2 linked regions of the Niabella beijingensis genome follow. The protein of the gene in region 2 interacts with the protein of the main gene of each other region in a pairwise test. Links are inferred from orthologs where the notes say so. Each region holds a gene or a part of one and is shown on either strand. Other genes may lie near its edges.

Evidence for each region.
Region 1: the proteins of K7B07_RS20200 (region 2) and ung interact in binary tests that used the Escherichia coli proteins (3 or more experiments, as listed by UniProt). The link is inferred for Niabella beijingensis from one-to-one orthologs.

The regions. Positions count from the first base shown.
Region 1 is NZ_JAIQDI010000001.1:633,451-643,734, reverse strand. What follows is about bases 3,082-6,048. They hold ung (uracil-DNA glycosylase), read right to left. Parts: upstream 4,937-6,048; coding sequence 4,226-4,936; downstream 3,082-4,225. Other genes in these bases: K7B07_RS02655 (DnaJ C-terminal domain-containing protein), read left to right, coding at 5,367-6,048; K7B07_RS02660 (hypothetical protein), read left to right, coding at 5,112-5,300; K7B07_RS02670 (quinone-dependent dihydroorotate dehydrogenase), read right to left, coding at 3,082-3,988. Outside these bases: K7B07_RS02690 (hypothetical protein), read right to left, coding at 1-369; K7B07_RS02685 (hypothetical protein), read right to left, coding at 366-1,292; K7B07_RS02680 (DUF4251 domain-containing protein), read right to left, coding at 1,459-1,980; K7B07_RS02675 (TerC family protein), read right to left, coding at 2,108-2,935; more of K7B07_RS02670, read right to left, coding at 2,948-3,081; more of K7B07_RS02655, read left to right, coding at 6,049-6,275; K7B07_RS02650 (chaperone modulator CbpM), read left to right, coding at 6,278-6,565; K7B07_RS02645 (hypothetical protein), read left to right, coding at 6,612-7,100; K7B07_RS02640 (M1 family metallopeptidase), read left to right, coding at 7,177-9,030; K7B07_RS02635 (M20/M25/M40 family metallo-hydrolase), read right to left, coding at 9,061-10,284. UniProt on the Escherichia coli protein: Excises uracil residues from the DNA which can arise as a result of misincorporation of dUMP residues by DNA polymerase or due to deamination of cytosine.
Region 2 is NZ_JAIQDI010000002.1:972,031-982,161, forward strand. The notes cover bases 2,155-4,968. They hold K7B07_RS20200 (nucleoside-diphosphate kinase), read right to left. Parts: upstream 3,865-4,968; coding sequence 3,445-3,864; downstream 2,155-3,444. Other genes in these bases: trhO (oxygen-dependent tRNA uridine(34) hydroxylase TrhO), read left to right, coding at 2,155-3,096; K7B07_RS20195 (hypothetical protein), read left to right, coding at 3,186-3,371; K7B07_RS20205 (DHH family phosphoesterase), read left to right, coding at 3,948-4,955. Also shown: K7B07_RS20180 (energy transducer TonB), read right to left, coding at 1-1,438; K7B07_RS20185 (BlaI/MecI/CopY family transcriptional regulator), read right to left, coding at 1,443-1,814; more of trhO, read left to right, coding at 2,065-2,154; K7B07_RS20210 (FKBP-type peptidyl-prolyl cis-trans isomerase), read left to right, coding at 4,978-5,976; K7B07_RS20215 (FKBP-type peptidyl-prolyl cis-trans isomerase), read left to right, coding at 6,275-7,294; trxA (thioredoxin), read left to right, coding at 7,424-7,723; folP (dihydropteroate synthase), read right to left, coding at 7,730-8,554; K7B07_RS20230 (DUF1599 domain-containing protein), read left to right, coding at 8,680-9,243; K7B07_RS20235 (BT_3928 family protein), read left to right, coding at 9,240-10,131. UniProt on the Escherichia coli protein: Major role in the synthesis of nucleoside triphosphates other than ATP. The ATP gamma phosphate is transferred to the NDP beta phosphate via a ping-pong mechanism, using a phosphorylated active-site intermediate.

The sequences.
Region 1 (10,284 bases), on a different replicon or contig from region 2:
GTCTACATTGGTGATCCAGGTGCATTGGATGGCCCGCATATCATCTACCAGCTTTTTTACCGCAGCAACATCATAGTGCCGCGCCTGAAGACTGTCGGCAAAGGCCGGCTCATTCAGGTTGAAATGATAAATATATTTTACCGAATCCTCATTAAACTCAAAAGAAATATTCGTAAATGTTTTTTCCTCAAAAAGCAACGAGAAGGCATGTTGCTCATACAGCCGGGCAAACTGATCTTTTATAGACTCCAGCTTCTGCTCGTGACGGGAGTAGAAATCACGCGTGAAATTTTTGGGATAGGAGCAAGCCGTCAGCAACAGGATGCTTCCGTAAAAAAGAAGGGGCGATATGCAGCGGTTCTTTTTCATTTCGGAGTTTTGGGATTCCAAACGCTGATCCCGTAAATAATATTCCTTAAAAATGCAGGCGACAATTGTTGTATGGCCCTTGCCCCGTAATCCCAGTATTCAAATTCGATAAGGTCATCCGACAGTTTGCGGATATTGGTAAGCAACACATAATGTGTGGGCGTACTGATCAGGGATTGCCGGTGTGATTTCCGGTATAATTTTTTATTGTTCAGATAAAGAAAAACCAGCCCTTTTTGCATTTGTGTTTCCAGGAAACCGGGCAGGTCTTTTACAGAAGGACGAAAGAGGTCGGACCCTTTTGCCTTTACCGTACCATTGAACAGCCGGCGGAGCATGCGGTTGAATTTAGCATAATTGGTAGAGGACCAGAACGTATTTTCGTCGCCTTTCTGGAACCGGCGGTTAAAGAAGTTCAGATACCCTTTATAATGATCTGCCAGCGTGAGGAACCACATCTGGCCTGCGGGATTAATGTCTAGTGTTCCCTTGTACCGCAACAGGCCGGCTTCCAATCGTACCGGCTTGCTGGGACGGAACTGATCCTTGCCGATATTTGCCTGCCCGTTTTTATAAAGATTGATCATAAACCGCGCAAACCCAAGCGGATCATAGGTGAGCGGGATATAGGTGAGTGCGGAATAGGCGCAGAAATTGGTTGTTTTTCCTTCAAAGAATGCAAATGGTTTTATGGTAAAGGTTTTCAGGTTGCTCAGCAACAGGGCGGGTGCAACATTGGGCCACCACCTGCTTTGCTGAAGATCTTTTATGCTGTTCAGGTATTGCAGCGCCTGCTCCGGTGTACTTTTTTTAACGGTATCTGGTGCCGGTAATGCTGCCCGCACGGGTAAAAAGCAGCAAAACAGGAACGCCATAAAAAGCAGTCTTCCCCCACAGGGTATTTTACGGACCGGGATCGTCATGATCCCGAAAATAATGATTTTTTTAAAATAGTCTTATTCCTGAACAGGAAAATAAAAAGCGGTATCAACAGCTATTTATATTATATCGAACCGGACACAGAACGATGGTATGCTGTAAAAGGCTTTTGATACTGGCTTGTTCCTCTTGTTCGGGGAGGGGGCTGTTTTATTGATTGGCTTCCACATTCCCGTTAAAGGAAATCGGCGTTTTATTCATGCTCAGCACCCGGAGGGACGCAAATCCGGAAGGGGAAACCGTAAGATAAAGCGAACGCACTTCGTTGTTGTCTTTAGGCGTGATCTCGATCTCATAATTGTTTTTCCGCTGCGACTTTTTGTAATCGAATTTTGTTGAAGTGAATTTAATGCCGCCCTTGGTCGGATCCACCGGTGCGGTAAAGGACCTTCCGAAGAAGGGGAGATAGGCGATCACGGAGTCCGGCGTCACCCGCACATCGTACCGCGATGTAAGCTGATAAAGGTTGCTGGCATTGGGGAACAGGAAGCGCGGATTGAAGCGGCTGTCTTCTGTGGGAAAGACACTGGTGGCCACAAATGTATACTGCTGGCCGGTTACGGCGTCTGTAATTGCGGTGGACGACCCGGTGGTTTGTTTTTGTGAGGAGCAGGAAAAGAAAAAGAACAGTACCGGCAGTAAGAGCAGCGATGAATAAGTTATTGTTTTCATAAAAAATCTGTTTTATTCATGATGCGATCGTACTGTAATTTACACAATTTTTCCCGTACAGGCATTGTTAATGTCCTGCAAAGAACAGGGGTAAAAAAGCAGTGGCGGAGTTTGTGGCCCGATCCGGTTACTTGTCTTTTTCTTCATTTCCGGCCTCCTTTTTGGGAAGCACGGGGCTGTTCAGCTGCACCACATGTTGCTGCTGGCGTTTGCGCATGAACAGGTTCAGCAGCTCTACAATGAAGGAAAAGGCCATGGCAAAATAAATATAGTTTTTAAGATGCAGCTCATGGGCCATATCCGCATTCCATCCTTCCACGATCAGGCTTACCCCGATCATTACCAGGAAGGACAGGGCCAGCATTTTTATTGTCGGATGCTTCAGGATAAAGTCGGAGATCCTGGCACTGAAGGAGAACATAACGATCATGGCAACGATCACCGCCGCGATCATGATCTCAATATGTTTGGCCGTACCTCCCGCGGTGATCACGCTGTCGAATGAAAAAACGGCGTCGATGACCAGGATCTGGCCGATCGCCTGCCCGAAGCTGAGCGGTTTCTGGTTTTGGGCAGCAGCAGAAGGATCTTCACCTTCCAGTTTATGATGGATCTCTTTTACTGATTTATAAATAAGAAAAAGCCCTCCCGCCAGCATCACGATGCTGGCAAGATCAAATCCTTTTCCAAACCAGGATTCAGGAATGATGTATTTCCCTTTTTGTCCCAGCAGCCAGCTTAATGCCATCAACAACAGGCAGCGCGACAGGATCCCGGTGACCATCCACACACGCCGGGCCTTCCCTTGAGATTCTTTGCGCAGCCGGTTCAGGATGATGCTGACAAAGATCACGTTGTCGATCCCCAGCACGATCTCGAGTATGGCAAGGATTAGGAAACTGATCAATGAATCAACGGTGAAAATTTCCGCAGTAGAGATAAATAAGAGGTCCATGTATTTTTTGGTTTATAGATTGTTACAGATATTCCGCACAATTGCAGGACCTTCATAGATAAAGCCGGTCCAGAGTTGTACCAGCGAGGCGCCTGCTTCCAGTTTTTCTTTTGCATCTTCCGCAGTAAAAATGCCGCCGGATGCAATGATGGGGATGGCCCCGTTCGTTTGTTCTGTAATGTATTTTACAATGGCAGTGCTTTTCTGTTGTACCGGTTTTCCGCTTAGTCCGCCCGCTCCGATGGCTGCTACCTGGTCTGCCGGGGTTTTTAAATGACTCCGGTCGATGGTGGTATTGGTCGCTACAAGTCCGTCCAGTTTTATTTCCAGTGCAAGGGAAATGACATCATCGATCTGCTCCTGGCTCAGATCGGGGGCTATCTTCAGCAGGATGGGTTTGGCAAATGCCTTCCCATTGTTGATCATCGCGAGGTTCAGCAGGATCTTCCGCAAAGCTTCTTTATCCTGGAGCTCGCGCAGTCCCGGTGTATTGGGGCTGCTTACATTTACCACAAAATAGTCGACGAACGGATGCAACCGGGTAAAACAGGTGGCATAGTCCTGCCAGGCATTCTCATTGGGAGTTATTTTGTTCTTGCCAATATTCCCGCCGATGATCAGCGGGTATTTTTCCCTGCTGCCGGATGTTTTTGTTCTCCATGCTTCCAGGCGCTGCGCGATTTTTTCCACCCCGTCATTATTAAACCCCATGCGGTTGATCAATGCCTTATCTGCAGGCAGACGGAACAGCCGTGGGCCTTCGTTACCGTCCTGGGGCAGCGGGGTAACGGTCCCGATCTCCACAAATCCGAATCCCAGGGCTTCCAGTTCATTAAGAAAAACAGCATTTTTGTCAAACCCGGCTCCCAGGCCAACGGGGTTTTTAAAAGTGAGGTTTAAAAAATGGGTTTCTTTGAGTGGTGCGCTGGTGAAGGAACGGACGATGGCCTTGCCCAACTTATTACCGGTAAACAGTTGCAGGTGGTGCATGGCCATATAATGGACCCGTTCAGGGGGAAAACTGAAATAGAATTTTCTTAAAAGACGGTACATACAGCGCAAATATAAACCAGAAATGAGAATGAGGATCCAGATTTGAGTATTGAGATTTGAGCGTTCAGATCTGAGCATTGAGAAATACGTATCCGGAACCGGGATTACGGGATTCGAAATCGGGACCGGGTATGGGTTTCCGGTGCTCCGGTTCTGACGCGGATTGCGGGACAGTGCACAGATCGCTGAAAGCTGATATTTGAATTCTCAACTCTCAATTCTCACGTCGCGCTCCCTCTATCCGTCAATTTTCCAGTCGATGGGGTCAATGCCATGTGCCGCAAGGTATTCATTGGTCTTTGAAAAGGGCTTGCTGCCAAAGAACCCGTTATGTGCGGAAAGCGGGGAAGGGTGCGCGGATTTCAGGATCAGGTGTTTGGCGGTATCGATCAGTGCCGCCTTTTCCTGGGCGAACTTTCCCCACAGGATAAAAACCACATTTGATTTATCCTCAGAAACTTTCCGGATAACCGCGTCTGTAAAAGTGGCCCATCCGATCTTGGCATGACTCATGGGCTCACCGGCGCGTACTGTTAAGGAGGCGTTCAGCATAAAAACACCCTGCTGTGCCCATTTGGTAAGGTCACCGGTTGCGGGTACCGGCACGCCAAGGTCGGCATGCAGCTCCTTGTAGATATTCACCAGGGAGGGCGGTGGAGGTACGCCCTTTTGTACCGAGAAGCAAAGGCCATGAGCCTGCCCCGGCCCGTGGTAGGGATCCTGCCCCAGTAGTAATACTTTTACATCAGCGAACGGGGTGGTGTTAAATGCATTAAAAATGTTTTTACCGGCGGGGTAAATGGTTTTTCCCAGTTGTTTTTCGGCTTTCAGATGCTGCACCAGCGAACTAAAATAAGGCTGCTGAAATTCTTCCTGCAATTCCTGTTTCCAGGAGGGATCAATGGCTACTTCCATCCGTGCTGTTTTGGGTAAAAATAACAACTTCATCCAGAAGCACAAAGATTTCTTGAAGGCTATTAGATGGCTGGTTTGTAGTGTGCTAGATATAGCGATTATTTTCAGGGTAAACCAAGGCTGATAGCAGGTATCGATAATTTAACATTTCCCGGGGAGCTTGCTGTTTGATTTTGGCTACTTTTATCGAAACACTAAAGCACTTTAAATGAATCCGTACATCTTATTTCCTGTAGTTTGGATTGTTGCTAATGGTATTTATTCGGTCATCATGTATGTCTTTCTGAAGGACCGGTTATACAAGGAAAAATATGTAACCATACTTAAAGTGTCGCTTGCCAGTTTATGGATCATCTCATTCCTGGGAATATTTGCGGCCTGTCTGATCTTTTTCTGATAAACGGCAGCTGCGATTGTTGGAATTGTTCCGGTTATGTTTTAAATTGAAATATATTTTGAATAAATGGAGTATATCGACTATTATAAGGTCCTGGGAATATCCAAAGATGCTTCTGCGGATGATATAAAGAAGGCCTACCGGAAGCTGGCCCGAAAACATCACCCCGATCTGAATCCCGATGATAAAGAAGCTGTAAAATTATTCCAGCAGATCAATGAAGCGCATGAGGTATTGAGCGATCCGGAAAAGCGGAAAAAATACGATCAGTACGGTGCCGACTGGAAGCATGCCGATCAGTTTGAAGAAGCGCGCCGGCAGCGGACTTCCGGCCAGCAAGGTCATCCTTTTGAAGGTGGACAATATACTTATAGCAGTGGTGAGGAAGGTGATTTTTCCGATTTCTTTTCTTCGCTTTTCGGTAATGCCCGCAGTGAGGGGCGCTCCGGTACCCGGTTCAAAGGTCAGGACTACCGGGCGGCCGTAACGCTGAACCTTTCCGATGCCTACCGCACACATCAGCAAACGTTTACCGTCAATGGAAAAAATATCCGGATCACCGTTCCTGCAGGAATTGAAAACGGACAGGAGATCCGGATTGCCGGTTATGGCGCGCCCGGCGTGAACGGAGGACCCAACGGAGACCTGTATATCACATTCGATATAAAAAATGATACGGGCTTTGTGCGGAAGGGGAATGATCTGTATACCCATGTATCCCTGGACCTCTACAAGGCGATGCTGGGAGGAGAGGAAACCATCGATACCATGGGAGGCAAAGTAAAACTATCCGTAGCGCCGGAAACACAGAACGAAACAAAAGTGCGCCTGAAAGGCAAGGGGTTCCCCGTGTACAAACAGGAAGGCGTTTTTGGTGATCTGTATGTTACCTACCAGGTGCAGTTGCCGAAGAACCTGTCGGAGAAAGAAAAAACATTGTTTAAAGAGCTGGCTCAGGAAGCCGAAAAAAAATAAAGATGGAGCGTCATACAAACAGCATATCGGTAGAGCAGTGTTGCTCCTATTACAGGATCGAAACCACATTTGTGCAATCACTGAATGATCATGGACTGATTGAGCTGGTGCAGCAGAATGAAAGTTATTTTATTGCATTTGAACAGCTGGCGGATCTTGAAAAGTACATGCATATGCATTACGATCTGGATATTAATATGGAAGGCCTGGAGGCAATAGCGCACCTGCTCAATAAAGTGCAGCGGTTGCAAACAGAGATCCGGGGGCTGAAAAATGAACTGGGGCACTGATGCCGCTCTATGCGATCCGCAGCTTAATGGCATGTGGTTGTTAAAAATGAGATTATTTCCTTTATACGGAAGGGGGCCTGCTATTGGGTACCGGCACATAAAAAAAGGGTTGTTGCTTTTTTTTATGTGGTGTTCCTGCTGTGTCAATGCCCAGGAACAGGGGTTGCCGGCGGCTATTGCAGACCAGTTTTATATGCAGTACCCATATGCCACTGATCTCAGATGTAAGGTAGACGGACGAAAGGCCGTTGTTGATTTTCTGATGAAAAAAGAAAAATACCAGGCCATTTATAAAAAAAATGAATGGGAATACACGGTAATGGATTTTAGTTTTGACCGGTTGCCGGAAAAAATAAAGGAACGCTTCAGAAAGTCCCGTTCAGGAGTGATAGCCGTTGCCGATGTGGATGTAATATACGTTCCAAGCGGGTTTGAAGCGTATCGCATCCGGATCGGGGAACCCCGTGATCTCAAAAAATACATTTATTTCAGTGAATCGGGGAAAATCTTTCATACTGCTCCATACCAGGACTGACCGTACGTCCATCGCTTTTTAACCCCGTCTTTTCTGTTTTTTTGTTTATTTTCCGCGTGAATTAAACTTTTTAATCATGCGTACCTCAAAAGGTTTATTATTTTTTTGGGTTGTTTTTTGGGTAATGAAGACCGATGCCCAAAACGGTTACTGGCAGCAGCGGGTGAAATATGTCATGAATATCGATATGGATGTATCTTCCAACCGGTTCAAAGGAAGACAGCAACTGGAATACTGGAACAATTCACCGGATACGCTGGATAAAGTTTATTATCATTTGTTCTGGAATGCCTTTCAGCCGGGAAGTATGATGGATGAACGGAGTAAGCGACAGGGTACGATTGAGATCGGAAATAAGTCAGACTGGGATCCGCGTGTGAAGGACCGCATCAGCAATCTGAAGCCGGACGAGATCGGATACCAGAAGGTCAGCCGGCTTACCATGAACGGGACTTCTCAGCCCTATGAAGTACAGGGCACCATCCTGATCGTAAAACTGACCCGTCCCATTCTGCCCAAACAGAAAGTGACATTTGCAATGGACTTTGAAGCGCAGGTGCCGTTGCAGATCCGGCGAAGCGGAAGGGACAACCCAAATACCAAAGTACGGTATTCCATGAGCCAGTGGTATCCCAAATTAAGCGTTTATGATAAAGACGGCTGGCACCCTACACCCTATGTGGGGCGGGAGTTTTACGGGAATTTCGGCGACTTTGACGTGAACATCACCATTGATAAAAACTACATCCTGGGTGGTACCGGTTACCTGACCAATGCCAACCAGATCGGGTATGGGTATGAAGCGGAAGGTGCCGCCGTGACCCGTCCGGCAGGAGACAAGCTTACCTGGAAATTTACGGCACCGGAAGTGCATGATTTCATGTGGGCTGCGGACCCGGAATTTGTTCACCGGTCGAAAAAGATACGGGAGGATCTTACCTTACACCTGCTGTATAAACCAGCTAAATCAACGCCTGAAAAATGGGAAAAGATATTATCGGATGCAGCGCAGGCCCTGCCTTATATTGAAAAGACATTCGGTCATTATCCATATAAACAATATTCTTTTATTACCGGTGGCGATGGCGGCATGGAATACCCGATGGCCACGCTGCTGGCCGCTCCGGGCGCCTGGCTGCATGAATGGATGCACGAATGGTTCTACGGACGGCTGGCAACGGATGAAACCCATTATCCGTGGATGGATGAAGGAGGGGCTGATTATGCAGATACGCGGGTCTCTGCATGGCTCAACCGGCAGGGGGTACCGGGATATGAGCGGCCCGATTCCACCTACTTCCAGTACCTGGATCTTGTTAAGAGCGGAAAGGAAGAGCCGCTAAGCACACCCGCTGATCATTTTAATACGAATTTCGCCTACAGTCGTGCCAGCTATATCAAGGGTTCCCTGTTCTTATCGCAACTCGGTTATATCCTGGGGGATTCGGTAAGGGACCGGGTGCTGCTGAATTATTATAACCAGTGGAAGTTCAAACATCCTGATGCGAATGATTTTATCCGCGTGGCACAAAAAACAAGCGGCACAAAGCTGGATTGGTACCGGGATTACTGGATCTACAGTACAAAGACCATTGATTATGCCATCGACAGTCTTTGGGAGGAAGGAGGAAAGACAAAGATCCGCCTTCGCAATGATGGCCTGATGCCGATGCCGGTTGATTTCCTGATCCGCTTTAAAGATGGTACGCAGGAGCTGCATAATGTTCCGCTGGATCTGATGTACAATGCCAAACCCCCTGAGGATGCCGGTATGCGGTGGAAGGTTTACCCGCCCTGGCCCTGGACCAATAAATTTTACACCATAGAAACCGGTCACCGCCTGATGGAAATAGATACCGGAGAGATCGATCCTGGTTTGCGGATGGCTGATATCAACCGCCGGAACAACAAGATCCAGCTGCGGTACTAAGTGCTGTGTAAGGAGGATATTGCCTGGATATTATTGATCTGCTCCGCCTTTGCGCTCGGGCTCCTTCACTTCGGGCCATTTGGCTGGTTGCCCGTTTATCGCCGGCAGCACGCGTTTTTCACGGCTGGCGAGCTCAGGGTCTTCTGATGCCATATAAGCCAGTATCGCTGTGAGGATAACATTATTCCGGACTTCGTCAAACACGATTTTATCGTAAGTATCGCGGTTGGTATGCCAGGTGTATCCGCCATAACCCCAGCTAAGCGAGCCGAGCATAAAGCTGGGTACGCCTGCTGCCACAAAAGAAGCATGATCCGATCCGCCGCCGCCCGGCATGCCGGGAAAACTGGTTTCAATACCGGAGGTTATTTTTTTGGGCGCCGCTGTCAGCCATCTGCCCAGGTAATCGTAGGCATTTACAAAGCCCTGTCCGCTGATACTGGCAATACGCCCGGTTCCGTTATCCTGGTTAAACACCGCCTGGATGTTTTTTACGATTTCCGGGTTGTCCTTTACAAAAGCCCGGGATCCATTGAGTCCCTGTTCTTCGCTGCCCCATAAACAAACCAGTATCGTACGCTTGTTGTTGGGATAAAGCTTTTTAAGGATGCGCAGGGTCTCCATCATGGTAATGGTGCCGGTGCCATTATCGGTAGCGCCCTGGGCGCCGTCCCATGAATCGAAATGTGCGGAAAGAATAACGTATTCATTGGGTTTTTCTTTTCCTTCGATCCGCCCGATCGTATTAAAGGTCTTGACCATTCCAAGTTCTTTTGATTGTACATTGATCCGGATACGGGGCTTTTGCCCGTTCACGGCCATACGGTATAGCATACCATAGTCTTCTACAGAAATATCAATGGTCGGGATTTTTTTAGTACGCGCGCCGAAGATCCGGTTGGCGCCCATGATGCCGGTCCAGTTTGAAATGGCAATGGCCGCAGCACCCGCTTTCTCCAGCGCTTCAGGAAGGGTGCTGTTGTTGTAGCCGGTATTGGCGATCCGTTTGCGGAAGGCTTCCGTATCGTCTGCGCGTTCTTTCATCATCTTTTCGTAAAGCTCGGGTGTGGCAAATTCCTTGATCTGATAATCCGGCCGGCCGGACCTCTGATATTGTGCCATCAATACGATCTTGCCTTTAATGCCGGCGAGCCAGCTGGTAAATTCCTGCGGGCTAGTTACATACGGCAGCACGATTACTTCACCCTGCACCGGAGTTTTGGTAGCCGGGCTCCAGGCAAGTTGTGTGGCTTC
Region 2 (10,131 bases):
TGCCATCGGCTTCCACAACAAATTGGTAGGCCGTTCTGTAGCTGCCGGGGGCGGCATTGTTGATAACGGGCACATCCCCGCGAACATTACTGGCAAGGAAGCGTGCCCAGTTCCCATTATAGGTTGCAGGCTGTTCGGTTGTAGTAAAATAGTTGTTCCCACCGATTTTTAATGCGCTTAATTCCGGGTCCACTTTTACCGGTTGCCGGGCTGAAGGCCCGCTTGTATAAGCCACCACTGCAATTTCGGAAGCGGGAACTTTGGAATCAGGAAGATTGTTCTTCCTTTTTATTAATTCCAATGCCGGGTCCGATTTGACATCTTTGTAATTTTTTCCAATAACGATGACTGCTCCATTGCTGCCCTTTTCGCCATAAATTTTTGCTGCTTTTTTTTCATCAAGTACGATCACCTGTTTTATATCGGATGTTGGAATATCGAAGAATTTTTCTTTTGATATAGGAGTGCCATTAAAAACATACAGGGAATCGTTACCGGGGGAATACCTGATGGTTTCGGAAGGAGCCGGAAAAAGTGTTGACCGGATATCATTCATGGCTTCGGGTAAGGAACCTGCAGCATGATAGGTAAATGCAAACAAACAAAATACAAGAACAGAAAGTGGTAATACCATTATTTTCCGCAGGTACTGGTAAGCGGTTTTGTTGTTTTTTGTAAGCATAGCAATTCTTCTTTTTAGTTGGTTATTAAAAAACGGATTGGTAAGCAGTAATTGTTTTTGTTGAATGGCGCTGGTAACAAGGATGCCTGCGTAATTCAATGGATCGGTTTCCTTCGCTGCATACCGGTCTGCCAGGAACTCCTGGATCATTTTTACCTCTTTCCGGTACAGGTAAAAAAACGGGTTGATCCAATAGAGGCACAGCAGCAGTTCTACAAATAAGAGGTCAAGCGTATGCCGCTTATGAATATGATACATTTCATGCCGCAGGATCTGTTTCCCTTCATCAGACCCGGGGTTATGATTTTTGTTCCAGAACAGCCAGTTGAAAAAGGAAAATGGAGCGTAAGGGTGAATGGTTTTTATAAAGGTGATCCGTCCCAGTTGCTCCTGTTGTCCCTGCCGTTTGATTTGAACCACTTTGATAATGCCTGCTACAAAGCGGATGAAGAAGAACGCACCTATAGTGAGGGCCACCCAGCCTGAAAGCAATGCCCAGTCGATCTGCCTTACTGGTGTGGTCGCCGCTGCGGCCGGTTCTTCTGACAGGTATATTTTTCCCAGGCTTTGTGTTATAACATTATTTCCTTCCAGCGAGAGCCGGATCCTGAGCAGGGGAAGAGTGATACTTAACAGCACTGCGGCCAGTAAATAGAAGCGGTTATACTGATGAAACCGCTCATTCCTTAAAAAGAAATGATAATAACCATACAGGATACCGGAACAACAGATCACCTGAAGCAGATAGGTTACCATGATATTATTTTTTTGATTGTTGCTTGTTTTTGATCTGCTGCAGCAGGGCTTCCAGTTCTTCAATGCTCAGGTTGTTTTCTTTTACCATAAATGACACCACGTTGCTGAACGAGCCATCGAAGTACCCTTTTACCATTTGCTTCATGGTTTTTTTTGAGTATTCTTCCTTGCTGACTGCGGGCACATACTGATGTTGTCTGCCAAATACATTTACAGTTACAAATTCTTTTTCTACCAGGATCTTTAAAATAGTGGCAACGGTGTTTTGATGGGGTTTGGGCAACGGCAACAGCTCCAGGATCTCTCTTAAAAACATAGGTCCCTGCTGCCACAGGGCCTGCATGATCTGTTCTTCGGCTTTTGTAAGTTGTTTCATGAAAACTGAGTTTAAAGCAATTTAAAACTAATATCTTAGTTTAACAACTATTTTTTTAGTTTTATTTTCCCCGGGTCTGGGCCGCCTCCTGTAATTATAAAATTGTGGATTGGTAATGCGATGAGATCCAATTACTTGGCAGTTTGTATTAAAAAGTGTATTTTCGCGCTGAAATTTGGTGCAGCCTGCAACTGCCCAATTAATAAAATGTTAATTATCATGGATAGCATGATTCAAATTTCAAAAGGCAATGGCATTACACAACCGTATATCTCGCAAAGAACTGAAAGAACGCATTTTAATGGATGAAACACCGCGTACAACGGTTTCTTTTTACTGCTATTTCAAAATTGACGATCCTGTTTCTTACAGGAACGGCCTTTATAAAAGCTTATCTGCTGTAGGAGTGCTGGGACGTATTTATATTGCTGCGGAGGGGATCAATGCCCAGATAAGTGTACCCTCAGACAACCTTGAACTGCTGCGGGGCGTCTTGGACGATACGCCGGCATTAAAGAACCTGAGGCTGAACATTGCAGTGGATGATGACGGCAAATCGTTTTATGTGCTGGATGTAAAAGTGCGGGAGAAGATCGTTGCCGATGGCATTGATGATGCTGATTTTGATATGTCGCGGAAAGGAAGATATGTTAATGCCAGTGAATTTAACAGATTAACAAATGATCCGGATACGATCGTAATCGACATGAGGAATCATTATGAATATGAAGTGGGGCATTTTGAAAATGCCCTGGAGATACCCAGCGATACCTTCCGGGATCAGCTGCCCATGGCGGTGGATATGATGCAGGAACATATCGATAAAAATATCATTATGTACTGTACAGGAGGTATCCGGTGCGAAAAGGCTTCTGCTTATATGTTGCATAGAGGTTTCAAAAATGTATACCACCTGGAAGGCGGGATCATTAATTATGTGAACGAGGTAAAGACAGAAAACCTGTCTAATAAATTTCATGGCAAGAATTTTGTATTTGATCAGCGCCTCGGAGAACGGGTGACGGATGAGGTCATTGCTCATTGTCATCAATGCGGCAAACCGGCGGACACACATGCAAACTGTGCCAATGATGCCTGTCACCTGTTGTTCATCCAGTGTGAAGCATGTAAGACCCGGTTTGATGGCTGTTGCAGTACGGAGTGTCAGGATTTTATCCATCTCCCGGGAGAGCAGCAGAAAGAATTACGGAAAGGTGTGGATCTCGGCCGTAATGTATTTAATAAAGCGAGATCACGTTTAAAGAACTTAATAAAAGAATAATAAAGCAAACCCCTGACAAGAATGAATTTTTTAATTACTTTGTTGTCGAGCCCTCTTAGTCCACGTTAACTATATTAAAAACCGGTTTTATGAAACGTTTCTTATCTATCTTGATGCTGATTTTCCTCACCTCGGTGCCGTCCTTGCTATTTTTAGCAAATCATCAGGCACAGGAGGAAGAGCAAACAGCCGTTTACCGTCCTGTGCAGCACAGAACATTGTCACAGAATGCCTCCTTTTCTTCCAGTGTGAATTGGAGAGGAGAGACGCGGTAAGAACAATGATCTAAAATAATAAAGCCGGTTTCTGAAACCGGCTTTATTATTTCTATATTCTGTGCGTTCAAAACTACAAAACCCTTTCCAGGCCGCTGAAGAAGAAAGCTCCCTCAATCGCTGCATTTTCGTCGCTGTCGCTTCCATGAACCGCATTTTCACCCAGAGAGGTGGCATACAGCTTACGAATGGTGCCTTCAGCCGCTTTTGAAGGATCTGTAGCGCCGATAAGTTCCCGGAAGGCAGCCACCGCGTTGTCTTTTTCAAGAATCGCCGCTACAATGGGGCCACTGCTCATAAACTGTACAAGCTCTCCGTAAAAAGGGCGCTCTTTATGAACTGCATAGAATTCCCCGGCTTTTTCTGCTGAAAGGCGGGTGAGTTTTAATGCAACAATTTTATAGCCTTCTTTGATAAAACGGTCGATGATAAGGCCGGCATGCCCGTTTTTCATTGCATCAGGCTTGATCATGGTGAAAGTACGATTACTCATTTTAGATTTTAATTTAATTTGGCCGGCAAATTTAGGAAAATTAATCGACTCCAAATGACAGATTTACCTATTTTTGCGCCTCGTTGAAACCCGTAACAGACATATTCCCGTTGCTCAAACAGCCGGCTAAAGTGATGATTACCATGCATCAGAAGCCGGATGCAGATGCTATGGGGTCCTCATTGGCCCTCTGCGGATACCTGAAAAAACTGGGGCATACTGTTACCGTGGTGTCACCCACCAACTGGGCTCCCTGGCTGAACTGGATGCCGGGAGCGGAAGATGTATTGAATTACGATAAGGAGAAAGAACGGGTACAACAGCTCCTTACTGATGCGGCGATCCTGTTTTGCCTGGACTTTAATATTTTTCACCGGACCAAACATTTTGAGCAGGACCTGTACCAGGCGAAATGTGTGAAGGTGCTGATCGATCACCACCGGGAACCCGATGTGGCGTCTTTTGACTATGGGGTCAGCAATATGCTTAAAAGCTCTACCTGTGAAATGGTTTACGATTTTATTGTAGCCGCAGGAGATGAAAGCATGCTTGATACTGCCATCGGGGCCTGTCTTTATGCAGGTGTCATCGCCGATACGGGATCCTTCCGGTTTGACGCTACAACACCGGCCGTGCACCGGATGGCGGCGCATTTGATGGAGCTGGGGATCCGGCATACCACGATCCACAGTCTGTTGTTTGATAATTTCCTGGAAAACCGGTTGCGTTTTATGGGCCATGTGTTCTTGCACCGGCTGGAGTTCTTTTATGAATATAATACGGCGCTTATTGCCATTCCGAAATATGACCTGTTAAAATATGAAATCAAAACAGGTGATACTGAAGGGCTGGTTAATTTCCCGCTTTCGGTTCAGGGAATTAAACTGGCGGCACTGGTGATCGACCGGGATGAGGAACGTAAATGGAGCTTCCGCAGCAAAGATGATTTTGACTGTAATACATTTGCACGGAAATATTTTAACGGCGGCGGGCATTTTAATGCCTCAGGTGGCGGTTCCAAAAACTCCTTGCAGGAAACAGTGAATCAATTCAAAATTGTCCTGAAGGAGAACGAGCATTTATTACGATAAAAAAATAATACAAAAAATAAAAATGAAACAATTAAAAACGTTGGGCCTGGTTGTATTTGCAGCCGCGGCTTTTACAGCTTGCAACAATACCGAATTTAAGACAACAGCCAGCGGGCTTAAGTATAAGATTTATGAAGGCGGTAGTAAGGACTCCGTAAAAATCGGCGAGGTGTTGAAATTTAATGTTACCCAGAAAGTGTCCGGAACAAAGGATACCACACTGTATAATTCTTATGAAACAATGCCGGAATATATGCCGCTGCAAACGGTTCCGCCGGGGCAGGGGGATTATAGCCCGATTGAAATATTGCCAAAATTAAAAAAAGGCGACAGCGCAGTGATCATCATGTTCGTGGATTCCCTGATTAAAAAAGGACTGGCCCAGGAAGCCCAGCTGCCGCCGTTTATGAAAAAAGGCGATAAATTCATTTTCACCTTTAAAGTGCTGGAGGTATTTAAAAATGACAGTCTGGCCATGCTCGACCGTCAAAAAGAAATGGAAGCATATCAGAAGCGGGAAGAGGCAAAGCAAAAAGCAGATTCCATCGCTTTTGAAAAGTCAGGCGGCAAACAAAAACAAATTGCAGCAGTTGAAGAGTACCTGAAGAAGAAGAATATCACGGCTACGAAAACAGCGCTGGGAACATTTGTAAAAATCGATGCCCCGGGCGACGGAGCACCTATTGCAAATGGCAAGTTCGTTACTGTAAAATATAATGGCAAACATTTATTAACAGACAGCACATTCCAGTCAAGCAGTTTTACAGTGCCCATTGGCCAGCAGGGAAGCATTCCCGGTTTTGAAGATGGTCTGAAGCAATTTAAAAAAGGCGGGAAAGGCGTGATCTATATCCCAGGTTTTCTGGCGTATGGCAAAACACCTCCTCCGGGTTCTCCGTTCAAAGAGTATGAGCCATTGTATTTTGAAGTGGAAATTACTGATGTAAGCGACAACATGCCGCAGCCACAGGCACCTCCTGTTATGCCCCAGGAACAGCCTCAAAAAGATACAAAGAAATAACCGGTAATCTAAAATATCGGATGGCCGTCCCCAGCAGGACGGCCATTTTTTATGAATATCGGTCAATGCCTTTGAACGCCGGAACCTGTAAGGTACTTCTTCCGGGGCGCCGGATCTCCGCCTGTGGCGGCTTCCGGAAGAAATTGGTCCGGATGCTTATTTTTGAAAATAACAAGCTGCATTTGGAAGTATACGTCACATAAGATAAATTCGTTGTTTTTAAACAGCGCTTGGAATGCATGCAGCTCCCCGGCTGCATGCAAAGCAGGATAAAAATTAAATCAGGAAACAGTTAAAAATGAAACAATTAAAAACAATGGGGCTTTTGTTGTTTGCAGCAGCAGCCTTCGCCGCCTGTAAGAATGCGGATTACAAAACAACTTCCAGCGGACTTAAGTATAAGATCTATGAGGCGGGAAGCAAGGATTCCACCGCAATAGGAGATGTGCTGAAAATGGAGCAGTCCATTCGTCTTATGGGCTCGAAGGACACCCTTCTGGGACAGAGCTATGGGGAGATGCCCTTTTTTACAAAGGTCCAGGAGATACAGTCGATGCCCGGTCAGCAGGTGTATGCACCGGATGAGATATACCGGTTCCTCCGGAAAGGAGACAGTGCCATAGTGGTAATGTTTGTGGATTCCCTGATAAAAAAGGGGATTGCCCAGGAGGCCCAGTTGCCGCCGTTCTTTAAAAGAGGCGACAAGCTCCTGTTCACTTTTAAAGTGCTGAATGTGTTTAAAAAGGACAGCCTGGCACAGCTGGACTATCAGAAAGAGGAGGAAGCTTTCCGGAAAAGAAAGGACGCAGAACAGAAAGCGATAGTCGACGCGTTTGAAAAGGGCGGCGGCAAGGATAAGCAGATCAGGGATATGGAAGCATATCTGAAAAACAAGAACATCACTGCCGTAAAATCACCCCTGGGAACATTTGTAAAAATTGAAACTCCGGGAACAGGTACACAGGTAACGGACGGAAAGTCGGTAACACTGAAGTATACCGGCAAAACGGTGAAAGATAATAAGGTATTTGATGCGAATACAATGACCGCTGAGGTGGGGTCAGGAGGTGCGATCCCGGGATTTGAGGATGGATTAAAACAATTTAAGGAAGGCGGAAAGGGTGTGATCTATATTCCCGGTTTCCTGGCATACACACAGGGTGTGCCTCCCAATGCGCCTTTTAAAGCATATGATGCATTGTATTTTGAGGTTGAAATTACCCATGTGGGTAACACTCCGCAACAGCAGCAGGGCCCGGTGGTAATGCCACAGGAAGCACCTGCAGCAGACTCTGCAAAAGCGAAAGGAAAGAAATAAACACAGGCATTGCGTGATGCGCAGGAAGCTGTATCAAAAGTTGAATCATCATTAATGAAGACTTCTGATACAGCTTTTTTATACGGGGAATGGCAGGATTGTTGATATTTTTGTATAAACAACAGGCATATGGCGGCTACATTTCAAACACTTATTAACGGCGATAAGCCGGTCCTGGTCGATTTTACAGCATCCTGGTGCGGGCCCTGCAAAATGATGAAACCCATCCTCGAAGAAGTAAAATCAACGATCGGTGAAAAAGTAACCATCATAAAAGTGGATATCGATGAAAGTCCGGGTGCGGCTTCTTTTTATCAGGTACAGAGCGTCCCCACGTTGATACTCTTTAAGAAAGGCCAGATCGTATGGCGGCAAAGCGGCGTGATTCCGGCGGCACAGCTTACCGGTATCCTCGAAACAAATGCGTAGTTCCGGCTAACGGCATTGCTCCGTCAGCAATACCGCTTCTGCTGCCTCTTTTACATCATGCACCCGCAGTATGCCGGCACCGTTCATAAGTCCGATGGTATTCAACACCGTGGTGCCATTTAATGCCTGCTCAGCAGTAATGCCCAGTGTCCTGTAGATCGTTCCTTTACGGCTCAACCCCAGGAGCAGCGGGCAATCCAGAACAGAGAACCGGTGGAGCTCCTTTAACAGCGCAAAATTATGCGGATGGGTCTTGCCGAAACCAAACCCCGGATCAATGATGATATCGGTGACGCCGGCGGCTCTTAATGCCGCCATCTTTTCAATAAAGAAATCGAGTATTTCCAGTATCAGATCGGAATAAACGGGATGGTGCTGCATGGTATCCGGCCGACCCTGCATGTGCATCAGTACATAGGGTATTTTCAGCTCCGCAACAACTGCAAACATCCCGGGGTCTATTGCTCCTGCACTGATGTCATTAACGATCGAAGCACCGGCGGCCACAGCCTTTGCAGCTACTGAAGCATAAAAAGTATCCACAGACAATACGGCCTCAGGAAATGCCCGGTGAATGGAACTGATAGCGGGAATAACGGCAGCAGCCTCTTCCTCCGCAGAAAGCATCCCGGCGCCGGGTCTTGTACTTTGACCACCGATATCCAGGATGGCTGCCCCGGCATCCAGCATAGCTGCTGCCGTTTGCAGCAGCCCTTCACCGGTCCGGTGCCGACTGGCTGTATAAAATGAATCACCGGTAATATTCAAAATGCCCATTACCAGCGGCCTTTGAAGCGAAAGTAACTTTCCCCTGCAATTAAGCGTAAACATCCCGATTTGTTTGTTATTTTTGAGCGTAAAGATAAGATGTTGCTGCAGCTTTACAGGAAAACAAAAACGGTAAGCGGCAGCTCCGGTCATCAACGGGTTAAACAGCCTGTTTATATGTAATGAATATGAGTAAGACAAACGAACAATACGACGCTGTTATTAACGAATGTAAGGACGTGTTTTTAAAAAAGACCAAAGACTATGGCACGGCCTGGAGGGTATTGCGTACGATTTCCATAGTGGACCAGATCTATATTAAAGCGCAACGTATCCGTACGATACAGGAGCTGAAGGTACAGAAGGTTGCCGATGATATCGCCGGCGAATTCAAGGGGATCATCAACTATGCCGTTATCGGCCTGATCCAACTGGAACTGCCTGCCGATGCACCGGAAGAATTACCGGAAAACACTGTGGCAGCCGCCTACAGTCAGTGTATCGATACCACAAAAAAACTCATGCTGGATAAAAATCACGACTACGGCGAAGCCTGGCGCAGTATGAGCCAGGAAAGCTTTGTGGACCTGATCCTGATGAAACTGCAGCGGATCCGCCAGATACTGGCGAATGATCAGAAAACGCTGATCAGTGAAGGGATTGATGCCAATTACAATGATATTGTTAACTATGCTGTTTTTGCGCTGATCCTGGAAGGCGAAAAGAAGAGCAGTAAACCAGATGCCATATGAAACTACTGGTCACCATCGCAAGAATCCTGGTAGGCATACTGTTCATTTTCTCCGGCCTCATCAAGGCCAATGATCCTATCGGGCTCAGTTATAAAATGCAGGAATTCTTCGAGCTATGGAGCATGAGTGCTTTGAACGGCATCACATTGACCCTGTCTGTGCTGATGATCGCTTTTGAGATCATTGCAGGCGTAGCCTTGCTGCTGGGGTGGCAGCGAAAGCTGATCCAGTGGCTGCTGTTATTGCTGATCCTGTTTTTCACCTTCCTTACCGGCTATGCCTACCTGTCGGGTAAGTTTACCAACTGCGGTTGTTTCGGGGATTGTATTCCGATCACTTCAAAGACCTCCTTTATAAAGGATCTTGTGCTGTTGGTGCTGATCCTGTTTTTGTTTTTTAACCAGCGTTTCATCCGGCCGGTGTTTTCAAAAAAAGCAACGGGCATCCTGATGCTTCTGGCAACCGTGCTTTCTTTTGGCTTTCAGTGGTACACGCTGAAATACCTTCCGGTACTGGATTGCCTGCCTTTTAAAAAAGGAAGTTTTATTCCGGACAAACTGAAGATACCGGCGAATGCGATTCCCGACAGTACGGAGATTACCTTTGTATATGAAAAGGAAGGCAAGCAGGTCGAATTCAATTCCGATCATTTTCCGGATGATTTTAACGACAGTACTTATAAATTCATCAACCGGTATGATAAGATCCTGAAGGAGGGATCCAACAATATTCCTGAGATCCGCGGGTTTGATTTTATCAATGGTATGGGCACGAATGTTACCCAGGCACTGCTGGATGCGGATCATATATTATTGTTGTTTGCTGAAGATTTATCAAGACCGGTAGCCGACTGGAAAGCCGGCTTTGAACCGGTTTATGCCGCTGCAC